Regions from separate parts of the Allobosea sp. 2RAB26 genome, predicted to be linked through region 2. Evidence: riboswitches for the same ligand, from Rfam matches in the RefSeq annotation. Region 2 holds a riboswitch; each other region holds the start of a gene.
What was found. Region 2 has a riboswitch for thiamine pyrophosphate ahead of thiO (glycine oxidase ThiO). Riboswitches for the same ligand answer to the same signal wherever they lie in the genome.

Region 1 (4,409 bases), on a different contig from region 2:
CCGGTGGTTCGGCGCCGACGGCGCGCGCCAAGTCGCCGAGCAGCCCGGAACGGCCATAGATCGCGATGACGCCGAAGACGATCACGATCGTCGGCGCGACGGCTGCGGCGGTCAGCACGGCGAGCAGGAGGTTGCGGCCTGGAAAGCGGCGGCGCAGCAAGGCAAGCGCCAGTGCCGTGCCCAGCAGGAGCGAGAGCAGCATCGACAGGCCCGCCTGGACGGTCGCTCCTGCGACGAGGCGAGCGAGATAGGGGCCGAGCGGCGACAGGGCCGCGACGTCGCCGCCGGCTCGCGCCAGCCCGGCGAGCGAGGCGCCGGCGAGCGCAAGGATGGCAAGCGCGGTGAGTGTGGCCGGGCGGAACAAGGCCTCAGCGGCTCGTTGCGGCGAGCCAGGCGTCGATGAAGGTTCGGCGCTGCGTGCGCACCTCGTCCGGCGTGAACAGCAAGGTCCGTTCCGGCTTGATGACATCGGCGAATGAAGCCGGCAGTCCACCTGTCGCTTGTTTCGCCGGCATCATCCAGTTGCCTTCCGGGATCAGCGATTGGAAGGCGTCCGAAAGCGTGAAGGTGAGGAAGCGTTTGGCGAGTTCCGGCTGCCGCGTCGTGCGCGTCATGCCGGCGAGTTCGACATGCAGATAGTGGCCTTCGCTGAAGGGGGCGGCCTTGTACTGCGTCTTCTTCTCGGCGCCGATGTGATAGGCCGGCGATGTCGCGTAGGAGAGCACCATGTCGGCCTCGCCCTTGAGGAAGAGTCCGTAGGCCTCCGACCAGCCCTTGGTGAAGGTGACGATGCGCGGCTTGAGCCTGGTCCAGGCGGCGTCGGCGCCATCGCCGTAGACGGATCGCATCCAGAGCAGGAAGCCAAGCCCGGGCGCGCTGGTGCGCGGGTCCTGCAGTACGAGCTTTGGCCCATTCGGATCGTCGACAAGCTGCTTCAGGCTGGTGGGCGGCGCGGCAAGTTTGGTTGAATCATAGACGAAGGCGAGATGCCCCCAATCGAAAGGCAGGAAGGTATCGTCAGTCCAGGCGATGGGCAAAGTGAGCGCGGCACGATCCTGGCCATGGGGCTGGAACAGTCCCGTCGCCTTGGCTTCTGCAGCAAGGTTCATGTCGAGGCCGAGCACGGCATCGGCCTTGGTCGCTTCACCCTCCAGCTTCAGGCGCGCGACGAGGGAGCCGGCATCATCGCTTGCGACCCAGTTCAGCGTGCAACTGCATTGCGCCTCGAAGGCCGCCTTCACTTTCGCGCCGGGACCGTATTTCCCGGTGAAGGAGGAATAAGTGTAGACCGTCAGTGCCGGTTTCTCCTGGGCCATGGACGGCGTCGCGAGCAGGAGCGCCGAGAGCGCGGCGGCGATCCGGGTCAACCGGTTGTTCAGAAAGCTCATGGCGTCACCCCGCATGCATTCGACGGCAGGCCATGACGGTCGAGAGGGAAGGCGGTCTCCGGTTGCGAGACGCCAATGCTCAATCCCTCCGCCGGCACGATCCGGATCAGGTTCGACGGGTTGAAAGCCCTGCGCTTCCCTCTCAGCCCGAAATCGCCGGGCACCCCGTTGAGACGGTCAAGGGAATAGCGAGCGGGCCGGGGCGAGTCCAGTTGATGCCGCCGGGCCATCGCAAGGGGCATTGCGTCTGGCCGCATGATCATGCTGGTATATCTCTTGCTTAACAGAAAGCAGGCGCGCCAGGCGCGAAAGCTCAAGAGCAAGGGGATGCCGCATGCGACTCAATCGCCGTCAGATTCTGGCCGGAAGTTCCGCTTTAACCGCTTCCAGCCTCGTTGGATTTCCGTCGCGCGCGCAGTCGCGCGCCAATACGCTGCGCTTCATTCCGTCGACGCCGTTGCCCTCGCTCGATCCGATCGTCGCCACGAGCTATGTCATCCGCAATCACGGCTATCTGATATATGATACCCTGTTTGCGACGGACGCGCAGTTCCGCATCCAGCCGCAAATGGTCGAGAGCTGGGAGACTGCGCCGGACGGGCTGCGCTGGACCTTCCATCTGCGCGACGGACTGATGTTCCATGACGAGCAGCCGGTCAGGGCGCAGGACTGCATCGCCTCGATCAAGCGCTGGTCGGCGCGCGATGCCTTCGGGCAGACTTTCGCGACATTCGTCGAGGGTTACGATGTCGTCGACCAGCGCACCTTCGCCATCCGCCTGAAGAAGCCCTTCCCGATGCTGCCGGACGCGCTCGGCAAGCTCTCCTCGAACGTGCCCTTCATCATGCCCGAGCGCGTGGCCATGATGGAGCCAACCAAGAACATCACGGAGGCGATCGGTTCCGGACCCTGGCGCTTCATGGACAAGCAATGGGTGCCGGGCCAGAACGCGATCTATGAGCGCTTCGCCAAGTACAGGCCACGAGAGGAGGCTCCGTCCTGGGCCGCTGGCGGCAAGGTCGCCAAGATCGACCGTATCGAATGGTTGCCGCTGACCGAGGTTTCAGCCGCAGTCGGCGCGCTGATGCAGGGCGAGGTCGACTGGTACGAACAGCCGCCGGTCGATCTCCTGCCCCTGCTCAAGAGCAATCCCGAGATCGCGATCGAGAACGTGCCGCTCGGGCTGATCCTGCTGATGCGTTTCAACCATCTGCAGCCGCCCTTCAACAATCCCGGCATCCGACGGGCGGTGATGATGGCAATCGATCAGACCGACTACATGGAGGCGGTCGTCGGCAGCAAGGACTACTACAAGGAGTGCAAGACCTTCTTCACGCCGGGCTCGCCGATGTCGACCGGAGCGGGCGGACAGGCTGCACTCGGCAACAATCTGGAGCGGGCCAAGGCCATGCTGCAGGAGGCCGGCTACAAGAACGAGAAGGTGCTGCTGCTGGCACCCGCCGACCAGCCGATCGCCTATAACCAGTGCCTGGTGACACAGGAACTGCTGAAGAAGCTCGGCATGACTGTCGATCTGGTCGCGACCGATTGGGCCAGCTTCATCGGCAGGCGCTCCAACCGCGGATTGCCGGACCAGGGCGGCTGGTCGGTGTTCCACACGCTCTGGTCGGGCGCCGACGTGCTCAATCCCGCGCTGCATCCGCTGTTGCGCAGCAATGGCCCTGCCGCCTGGTTCGGCTGGCCGGAGGATGCCACGCTGGAAGGTCTGCGCGATCAGTGGATTGCAACGCCTGAGGTGGCCAAGCAGAAGGAGCTGGCCGCCTCGATCGAGAAGCGCGCCTTCGAGACGGTGCCCTATGCGCCGGCGGGGCTGGTGCAGCAGCCAATGGCCTATCGCAAGAGCCTGACCGGCATGGTGCTCTCGCCCGTCCAGTTCTTCTGGAACATGGAGAAGAAGGCCTGAGGACGGAGCACCCGTTGCCGTCGGGATACTGGCTGATGCCAAAGGCACTGCGCTAGCGGCTCCGATCCGGAAACCATCGTCGCGCTCTGCGACGGCTTCCAGCTCTCCGCTTCACTCCGGCCGGAGTGAAGCGGTTCGATGCTGGTGCCGATCGTACAGCTTCTGCTTGCCGCGCAGGCGCGCTGCCCCGCGGCTGCGCTTGCGTCACTCCCGTTCCCCGCCTAATCAGCCCGGCAAGGCCGCTCTGGCCCCAGCAACATCCGACAAACGCGTGAGGCGACCATGGCGACCCACAAGCTCCTCCTCCTGCCGGGCGACGGCATCGGCCCCGAAGTGACCGGCCAGGTCGAGAAGATCGTCGGCTGGTTCGAGAGGCAGGGCCTCGCCTCCTTCGCCATCGAGCGCGGACTTGTGGGCGGCGCTGCCTATGACGCGCACAAGGCGGCGATCTCGGAAGGCGACATGAAGCTCGCCCAGGATGCCGATGCGGTGCTGTTCGGCGCTGTGGGCGGCCCGAAATGGGCGGATGTGCCCTATCAGCATCGCCCCGAAGCCGGCCTGCTGCGCTTGCGCAAGGATCTTGGCCTGTTTGCGAATCTGCGGCCTGCGATCTGCTATCCGGCGCTGGCTTCCGCCTCCTCGCTCAAGCCCGAGGTGGTCGAGGGGCTCGACATCCTGATCGTGCGTGAGCTCACCGGCGGCGTCTATTTCGGCGAGCCCAAGGAGATCGTCACGCTGGAGGACGGTTCCAAGCGCGGCGTCGATACCCAGCTCTACACCACGCCCGAAATCGAACGCATCGCGCGCGTCGCCTTCGAGCTGGCACGCACCCGCCGCAACAAGGTCTCCTCGGCCGAGAAGCACAACGTCATGAAGACCGGCGTGCTCTGGAAGCAGACGGTCACGGCCCTGCACGCCAAGGACTACCGGGATGTCGAACTCGAGCATGTGCTCGCCGACAATTGCGCCATGCAGCTCGTGCGCTGGCCGAAGCAGTACGACGTCATCGTCTGCGACAACCTGTTCGGCGATATTCTCTCCGACGTCGCGGCGATGCTGACCGGCTCGCTCGGCATGCTGCCCTCCGCTTCGCTTGG
Region 2 (4,409 bases):
CCTGCCGTGTTGGGCAGGAAGCGGCGGCCGGCAAGCAGGCGCACCGTGTCGGAGCCATGGCCCTGCAGCGAAATGCGACGCAGGGAGAGCGTGACAAGGTCCGAACCGCTGGCCTCGATGGCATCGACCATGATGCGCTGGCTCGGATAGCCGGCCGTGCCAATGAGGAGCCGCGACGACAATGCCGTGCCCGCGATGGTAAGGGCCTCGATCGGAGAGCTCATGTCAGCCCCCTGCGAAGGCACGGATGATTTCGACGCGGTCGTTGCGCGACAGAGGCGTCTGCGCCCAGTCGACCTGCCGGACCACGGTGCCATTGAGCGCGATCGCGAAGCCCTGCGGACCCGGCAAGTCCATCTCGGCCGTCTCCTCCTGCCAAAGCGCCGCCAGATTCTCCGCTGCGCTATCGCGGTCCTTGCCATTGATGATGAGTTTCATGAGGTTGCCTCCAGACAGGGGGTGAAGCGCGCCTGGCCGAACGACGCGGCCGGTCCCGTGATGCGATCCTCGACGAGGAGTTGCTCGATCGCGGCTGCCGTGACGGGGGCGAGCAGATAGCCGTTGCGGTGATGCCCGGTCGCAACGAGCAGGCCCGCTATCCCCGTCTCACCAAGGATCGGCGCATCGTCGATCGAGGTCGGGCGGAAGCCGGACCAGATCGCCTCGACCGGCATCTCCTCGATCGAGGGCAGTGCGCGCCGGGCGCCGTCGAGCAGGGCATAGACGCCGCCAGCGGTCACGCTGTCGTCGAAGCCGCGTTCTTCCATGGTGGCGCCGACGAGGAGAGTGCCGTCGCTCTTGGGAGCGAGATGCACCTGCTCGGTCCAGACGACACGCGCGAGCGTGCCGGTCTCGGGCCTGCTGCGCAGGGCGAGTGACTGGCCCTTGAGCGGGCGGACGGGGATGTCGAGCCCCTGAAATCTGGTCCAGGCGCCGGCGGCCGCAATCACGATCGGGGCCTTGCAGAGCCCGCGCGGCGTCGAGACGCCGAGAGCGCGACCTCCGGCCAGCTCCGGCTCGGCCTCGCAGGCTTCGACCAGGTGCGCTCCGGCCGCGAGACAGGAGCGTCGCAGCGCCGCCATGACGCGCGGCGGATCGACCTGATGGTCGGCCGGGCAGAGAATGCCGGCAACGACCGAGGGCCTCAGCCCGGGCTCGCGTTCGCGGCATTGCGCCCCGCCGAGCCATGCAGCCTCAACCTCGGCGCGCCGCTGCATGTCATGGCGGAAACGCAGGCGCTCGACCTCCTCACGCCCCAGCGCGACCAGCAGGACACCGTCCCGGCGATAGTCGATGCCGAGCCCGCTATCGGCTTCGAGCTCGCGCGCAAAACCCGGCCAGAGCCTCTGGCTTTCGAGCGCCAGTGGCAGATGCTCCTCGCCGCCCGGCTCCAGCTCGGCGGCCGCGGCCAGCATGCCGGTCGCGGCAAGGCTTGCCCCTTGTCCGATCGTGCCACGCTCGAAAACGGTCACATCAAGGCCGCGCCGCGCCAGTCGCCAGGCGATGGACAGGCCGATCAGGCCACCGCCAATGATGGCGATATCGGTGGAGGCCGGCACCTCGCAGGCGACGAGCCCAGGATCGGCTCCGGATCGACGAAGGGTGGTGTGTGGCGGCCCTCGCATAGGCAAACTCCTCGCCCCGCTCGGGGAAGGAGATCTGGCAGCCTCTCGGCTGCCGGCAAGTGCCGCGACGCTCCATCCCTCCGCCGGTATCAGCCGGATCAGGTTCGAAGGATTTCCGCGCGCCTCTCCGGGGAACACCCGGTCTGCCAGCGGTTTCTCAGCCCCTTGCCGGGGATCTCCCTGGAATGCGCGCAGTCTGGAGCCGGGGCAGCAGTCAGGTCAAGAGCCAACCCGACACAAACGCCAGGGGGACCGTGGCTGGCGGGCCACGGGCCGAGAGTGTTCGCGGGGTTATCGAAGCCTCTCGCCTTGAAACGCGTGAGCCGGCTGGAGTTCGGCTCAGGCGCGGTGGCGATGCGGTATCCGCCTGGGTCGTAGCCATCAGGCTCGTCGACCCGAGCCGGCACCAAAGACACGGATCCGTGCTTGTCCGTCGTGGACGATCTTCTTCAGCACCTGCATGCGGCCCGTGCGGGACTCGGTATCGCCCTTGTGCCCGGTTTTCTGGCGGACGCAGCGATCACAGCCGGAAGCCTTTGTCCGGATCCTGCCCGAGCAGCCCATGGACCAGCTCGACGTGACGGCGTTGCAGGCGCGCTCGGTGACGCCATTGATCACCATCAAGGCGCTGCTGAAGCACCTCGCCTGACGCCAGCTCGCCGGCCGATCGCGCCCAGCGCGGCCACGCCCTGCCCTTGCGATGGCCGTCACCCCTTCAGCCAGGCGAGCGGCACCAACACGAGCGAGGGGAACAGGATCAGCAGGACTAGGACCACGACCTGCGAAACCAGGAAGGGCCAGACGCCGCGCATCACCGCCCCCATCGAGACGCCCGAGACGCCGCTGACGACGTTCAGCACGATGCCAACCGGCGGCGTGATCAGCCCGATGGCGTTGTTCATGATGAACAGCACGCCGAAATAGATCGGGTCGATGCCGGCCTGCTTCACGATCGGCATCATCACCGGGGTCAGGATCAGCACGGTGGGTGTGAAGTCCAGCGCCGTGCCGACGACGAGCACGAGCAGCATGAGCAGGATCATGATGATCGTAGGGTTGCCCATGAAGGGTTCGAGCACCCGCGACAGCTCGGCGGGGATATTGGCCTGGGTGATCAGCCAGGCCGAGACCAGCGCCGCCGCGATCAGGAACATGACGGCAGATGCGGTCTTGGCTGCATTCAGCAGGAGCCCGAACAGCATCGCGACCTTGAGCTCGCGATAGACGAACATGCCGATGATGAAGGCGTAGGCGCAGGCCAGAACGGCTGCCTCGGTCGGCGTGACGATGCCCCATTTGATGCCGCCGATGATCAGGACTGGCATGAACAGCGCGAAGAAGCCCTCGACAAGGGCACGCCCGCGTTCGCGATAGCCCTGGCGCGGGAAGGTCCGGACATCGTCCTTGCGCGCGGTGAGCCACCAGGTCACCACCAGCGCCGCGCCCATCATGAGGCCAGGCACGACGCCGGCGAGGAAGAGCTGCGAGATCGAGACATTCGCCGCGACGCCGAAGACAATGAAGCCGATCGACGGCGGAATCACCGGCGCGATGATGCCGCCGGTCGCGATCAGCCCCGCCGAGCGCGCGAGGTCGTAGCCGGCGCTGCGCATAATCGGGATCAGGATGGCGGCGAGCGCTGCCGTGTCCGCGGCGGCTGAGCCGGAGATTGCCGCAAGGATCAGCGCCGCGAGGATGGCGACATAGCCGAGCCCGCCGCGGAGATGCCCGAGGCAGGCCAGCGCGAAGTTGATGATCCGCTTCGACAGCCCGCCGGCATTCATCAGCTCGCCGGCGAGGATGAAGAAGGGAACGGCCAGAAGCTGGAAATTGTCGGCGCCGACGATGATCGTCTGGGCGACGATGATGCTGTCGAAATTGCCCATCCAGAGCATCAGCGCCAGCGCGCAGAAGATCAGCGCGAAGGCGATGGGCGCCCCGACCGCCATGGCGGCGCTGAGGGCGGTGAGGAAGACGGCGACCGTCACGGCATCTGCTCCTTGAGCTTGGCGGCTTCGGCGGTGAGCTCGCCGGCAAAGGCGGCGATCTCATCATCCGAAAGCCGGCCCGTCGCTGCGCGCCACAGCCGGGCGCAGGCGATCAGTCCGATGCCGGCGCTGCTGAAGAAACCGATGCCGTAGACCCAGAGCATCGAAATGCCGGTCACAGGCGCATAGAAGGTCGCGTTGATCTCGGCCTGTTGCCAGGTGCCCCAGAAGAACACCACACAGCAGAGCACCGTGATGAGGTCCGACAGCACGAGGCAGGCGACGCGCCCGCGGCGCCCCAGCATCGCCACCAGCGTCTCGACGCCGAGATGCATGTTCTCGCGCGCCACCACGACCGCACCGGTAAAGGTCAGCCAGACGAACAGGAAGCGCGACAATTCCTCGGAGACCACCAGGCCGGAATCGAAGACATAGCGCAGGACAACATTGCCCAGGACCATCAGCGTCATGGCCGCGAGCAGCGCGACCATGACGATTTCAAGGACCCGGAAGGTCCAGTGCTCGAGACGTTGCATGCTTCCTCCGGCCCTCATTGGGGTGCCGTTTCCTGACGGCGCCGTTCTCCGGCGCCGTTCTGACGGCGCCGGCTCGGTGCTTGTCGTCCGGCCCTCAGGCCCTGACGCTGTATTTGAGCAGTTCCGCCTCATTGACCTCGACGCCGAGCCCCGGGCCCATCGGGACGGCAATGGCGCCGTCCTGGAGCACGAAGCGCTCGACCAGCAGGTCGTCGCGCAGCGGGTTGTGGGTGCGGTCGAACTCGATCATCGGCTCGTTC
Region 3 (4,409 bases), on a different contig from region 2:
GGCGGTCGCGCGCCCGGCGCAGTCCCGCCGCCCGTTGCACCGCCGCAGCCGGGCCAGACGCTCGCTCCGCCTCCGGCCGGCCAGCCTCCAGCCGCTGGACCCGGGCAACTGCCCCCGCCTGACCGGCAGGGCCGTCGCGGTGGCATCGGCCTCGGTGGCGCGGCTGCGATCGGCCTTGGCGTCGGCGTGCTCGGCGGCATCATGGCGACGCAGGGCGCGACCCGCCTCGACGATGTCCGCGGGCGCCGCGAGGAGCGCCGCGAGGGCGACGTCACGATCATTCGCGAGCCCGGTCGCACGATCATCCGCGACGACGACCGTGCCATCATCCGCCGCGACGAGACCGAGCGCTTCCGCGACCTCGGCTGGCAGGGACGGACCGAACGGCGCGGAGACGAGAACGTGACCGTGTTCGAACGGCCGGACGGCAGCCGCATCATCACCGTGACCGACGAGGATGGCCGCCTGATCCGCCGGACCCGGCGCATGCGCGATGGCGATGAGATCGTGATGATCGACAACACCCGCCGCGATCGGCCGGATATGCGCTTCTCGGACGAGGTCGTCGTGCTGCCGCCGCCGCCCCTGCCGATCCCGCGCGAGCGCTATATCGTCGACGCCGAGCAGGCCGACCAGCGCCTGATCTATGAGACGATCACCGCCCCGCCGATCGCCGCGATCCCACGCCGCTACACGCTCGACGAGGTCCGCTACTCGCCTGACCTGCGCGCCCGCATGCGCAGCGTCGATATCGACACGGTGACCTTCGAGACCGGGTCCTGGGAGGTCACCCCCAACCAGGCGCAGCGGCTCTCGGTGATTGCCGCCTCGATCAGCCAGGCACTGCAGCGCGCGCCGAACGAGGTCTTCCTGGTCGAGGGCCATACCGACGCCGTCGGCTCGGATGTCGACAACCTCTCGCTCTCGGATCGCCGGGCCCAATCCGTCGCCGAGATCCTGACGCGCGATTTCCAGGTGCCGCCGGAGAACCTGACGACGCAGGGCTATGGCGAGCAGTATCTAAAGGTGCAGACGCAGGAGGCCGCCCGCGAGAACCGCCGCGTCACGCTCCGACGCATCACCCCGCTGCTGGCCGGGCAGAACCAGCCGCAGTGAACCAATAGAACCGGCGCGGCGGGCGACCGTCGCGCCGGTCTCCCCGGCTCAGGAGATTCAGGAATCAGCAAGCTCTCCGGCTTAAGACCTATCGTAAGGAGAGTTGATGATGAGTGAGACATCCGTCGCGATCGCGCAGAGCTTTGCCGCAAGCCAGGCAGCCTCGACCCGCCAGACCTTGCAGACAGCGATGGTGAAGCAGCAGGCGACGTCCGACCAGGCGCTCGTGGATATGCTGCAGCAGAGCGCCGAGTCCCAGAAGGCTACTCTTGCCGCTGGCCAGGGCCAGAACGTCGACATTCTCGCCTGAGCCCGGCATTCCGGCGCCGCATGGCAGGGCCGCATCCCGCCCCTTGTCGGTTGCGTTCAAGAGCCGCCGGCCCTAACCTCCGCTTCGTTCCGAGGGGTGCTCGCAAGAGCTGAGATGGCGTCCAAAGCCGAACCCGTCGAACCTGATCCGGGTCATACCGGCGGAGGGACTGGAACGCGGCGTGCGCCACACGTGTACCCGCAGACAGCGACTGGACCGCTTCTAAACCCGGATCTCCTGAACCTTGGACCAAGGAGGAGATCCCATGAACGCCCACACCAAGCCCCAGAAGAATACCGTCAAGGCTGCCCCTCAAAGCGTGACGACCGGACCGATCATCGGCTCGCGCAAGATCTATGTCGCGCCGCCGGACCATCCCGAGATGCGGGTGCCCTTCCGCGAAGTTCAGCTCACCACAGATTCCGAGCCGCCGGTCCGGATCTACGACCCGTCCGGTCCGTTCACCGAGAGCGATGTCACGATCGACCTGAATGCCGGCCTGCCGCAGCCGCGCCGCGCCTGGCTCGATGCCTGCGGCTTCACGACCGTGCCCGGCCGCGCCGTCACTGCCGCCGATAACGGCCATATCTCGCCTGAACAGCTCGTTCCCGCCTGCCCGGCCTCACGCCCGATCCTCGAGGCGAAGCCCGGCCAGATGGCGACCCAGTACGAGTTCGCCAAGGCCGGCATCATCACGCCCGAGATGATCTATGTCGCGCATCGCGAGAATCTCGGCCGCGCCGCGATGCTCGAAGGCGCACGCGAGCGCCATGCCGATGGCGAGAGCTTTGGCGCCTCGGTTCCGGAATTCGTCACCCCTGAATTCGTGCGCGAGGAAATCGCCCGCGGCCGCGCCATCATCCCGGCCAATATCAACCACCCCGAACTGGAGCCGATGGCGATCGGCCGCAATTTTCTGGTCAAGATCAACGCCAATATCGGCAATTCGGCCGTGACGTCCGGCGCTGCCGAGGAGGTCGAGAAGCTGGTCTGGGCGATCCGCTGGGGCGCCGACACGGTGATGGACCTGTCGACCGGCCGCAACATCCACAACATCCGCTCCTGGATCCTGCGCAACTCGCCGGTTCCGATCGGCACGGTGCCGATCTACCAGGCGCTTGAGAAGGTCGGCGGCGACCCGATCAAGCTCGACTGGGAGGTCTTCAAGGACACGCTGATCGAGCAGGCCGAGCAGGGCGTCGACTATTTCACCATCCATGCCGGCGTGCGCCTGCCCTATGTCCCGCTCACTGCGAGCCGCGTCACGGGCATCGTCTCGCGCGGCGGCTCGATCATGGCGCGCTGGTGCCTCGCGCACCACAAGGAGAGCTTCCTCTACGAGCGCTTCGACGAGATTTGCGAGATCATGCGCAAATATGACGTCTCCTTCTCGCTCGGCGACGGCCTGCGTCCGGGCTCGATCGCCGACGCCAATGACCGCGCCCAGTTTGCCGAGCTGGAGACGCTGGGCGAGCTCACCAAGGTCGCCTGGGACAAGGGCTGCCAGGTGATGATCGAGGGCCCCGGCCACGTGCCGATGCACAAGATCAAGGAGAACATGGACAAGCAGCTGCGCGAATGCGGAGAGGCGCCGTTCTACACGCTGGGACCGCTGACCACCGACATCGCGCCGGGTTACGACCACATCACCTCGGGCATCGGCGCGGCGATGATCGGCTGGTTCGGCTGCGCCATGCTCTGCTATGTCACGCCCAAGGAGCATCTCGGCCTTCCCAACCGCGACGACGTCAAGACCGGCGTCATCACCTATCGGATCGCGGCCCATGCCGCCGATCTCGCCAAGGGCCATCCAGCGGCCAAGATCCGCGACGACGCGGTCTCGCGCGCCCGCTTCGACTTCCGCTGGGAGGACCAGTTCAACCTGGCGCTCGACCCCGATACCGCACGTTCCTTCCATGACGAGACCCTGCCGAAGGATGCCCACAAGGTCGCGCATTTCTGTTCGATGTGCGGGCCGAAATTCTGCTCGATGAAGATCACGCAGGATCTGCGCGCCGAAGTGCTGGCGATGGGCGAGAACGAACGCGCGGCGCTCGAGGGCATGGCGGAGAAATCGCAGGAATTCCTCGCCAAAGGCGGCAATCTCTACTTGCCGGCGGCGGAATGAGCGCGACGATGACCGCGGCCCGCCTCGACGCGACGGTCGTTGCAGGCGTGCTGGCGCGGGTGGCAGCGAGCCGCCCGCGGGTGCAATGCCTCACCAATACGGTGGCGCAGAACATTACGGCGAACATGCTGCTCGCCTTCGGCGCGATCCCGTCCATGGCGATCCATGTCGACGAGATCGCGGCAATGGCCGAGGGCGCCGGCGCGATCCTGATCAACATCGGCACGATCAATGCCGAGAGCGAACTCGCCATCCCGAAGCTGCTGGAGGTCGCGCGCGACCGACAGAAACCGCTGGTCTTCGATCCGGTCTTCGTCGAACTCTCGCCGCTGCGCCAGCACGTGGCGCGTGAGGTCCTGCGCCTGCCGAACATCGTCGTGCGCGGCAACGCGACCGAGATGGCCGCGCTTGCTGCCGATCTCGAGACGGCGCGCGAGCGCAACCTCACGCTCGTCACCACCGGCAAGGTCGACCGGATCATGCGCGCAGGCGGCATGCTGTCCGTCTCCCATGGCCATCCGCTGATGACGAGGGTCACCGGGGTCGGCTGCGCAGCGGGCGCCCTGATCGCGGCATGCTGCGCGGTCGAGGGCGATCCGGCAGTCGCGGCCGCCGCCGCGCTGACCGCCTATGGCGTCGCCGGCGAGATTGCGGCAGAGACATCGCAAGGGCCCGGCAGCTTCGCCGTGCACCTGATCGACGCGCTGGCAGGGATGGACGAGGCCACGCTGCGCGAACGGATTGGAGAGCACGGGTGAGCGTTGATATCCGCCTTTACGGCATTGTCGATCCGCAGATCGCGGCCGGGCGCTCGCTGGCCGACCTGGCGCGTGCCGCGGTCGATGGCGGCGCCAC

Region 1: it holds a riboswitch for thiamine pyrophosphate, as region 2 does, so the genes downstream of both, thiB (thiamine ABC transporter substrate binding subunit) here and thiO (glycine oxidase ThiO) in region 2, are expected to answer to the same signal.
Region 3: it holds a riboswitch for thiamine pyrophosphate, as region 2 does, so the genes downstream of both, thiC (phosphomethylpyrimidine synthase ThiC) here and thiO (glycine oxidase ThiO) in region 2, are expected to answer to the same signal.

The regions. Positions count from the first base shown of each region.
Region 1 covers NZ_JBFRGS010000004.1:226,624-231,032, reverse strand. The annotation lists gene AB4118_RS09105 (ABC transporter permease family protein) at 1-364, opposite strand, end outside; gene thiB (thiamine ABC transporter substrate binding subunit) at 369-1,388, opposite strand; TPP riboswitch at 1,455-1,566, opposite strand; gene AB4118_RS09095 (ABC transporter substrate-binding protein) at 1,723-3,312, shown strand; gene leuB (3-isopropylmalate dehydrogenase) at 3,595-4,409, shown strand, end outside.
Region 2 covers NZ_JBFRGS010000020.1:31,042-35,450, reverse strand. The annotation lists gene thiG (thiazole synthase) at 1-224, opposite strand, end outside; gene thiS (sulfur carrier protein ThiS) at 226-438, opposite strand; gene thiO (glycine oxidase ThiO) at 435-1,625, opposite strand; TPP riboswitch at 1,684-1,816, opposite strand; gene AB4118_RS28420 (hypothetical protein) at 2,007-2,246, opposite strand; gene AB4118_RS28415 (TRAP transporter large permease subunit) at 2,333-3,613, opposite strand; gene AB4118_RS28410 (TRAP transporter small permease) at 3,610-4,149, opposite strand; gene AB4118_RS28405 (mandelate racemase/muconate lactonizing enzyme family protein) at 4,244-4,409, opposite strand, start outside.
Region 3 covers NZ_JBFRGS010000007.1:363,078-367,486, reverse strand. The annotation lists gene AB4118_RS16845 (OmpA family protein) at 1-1,116, shown strand, start outside; gene AB4118_RS16840 (hypothetical protein) at 1,226-1,426, shown strand; TPP riboswitch at 1,509-1,613, shown strand; gene thiC (phosphomethylpyrimidine synthase ThiC) at 1,692-3,554, shown strand; gene AB4118_RS16830 (hydroxyethylthiazole kinase) at 3,563-4,312, shown strand; gene thiE (thiamine phosphate synthase) at 4,309-4,409, shown strand, end outside.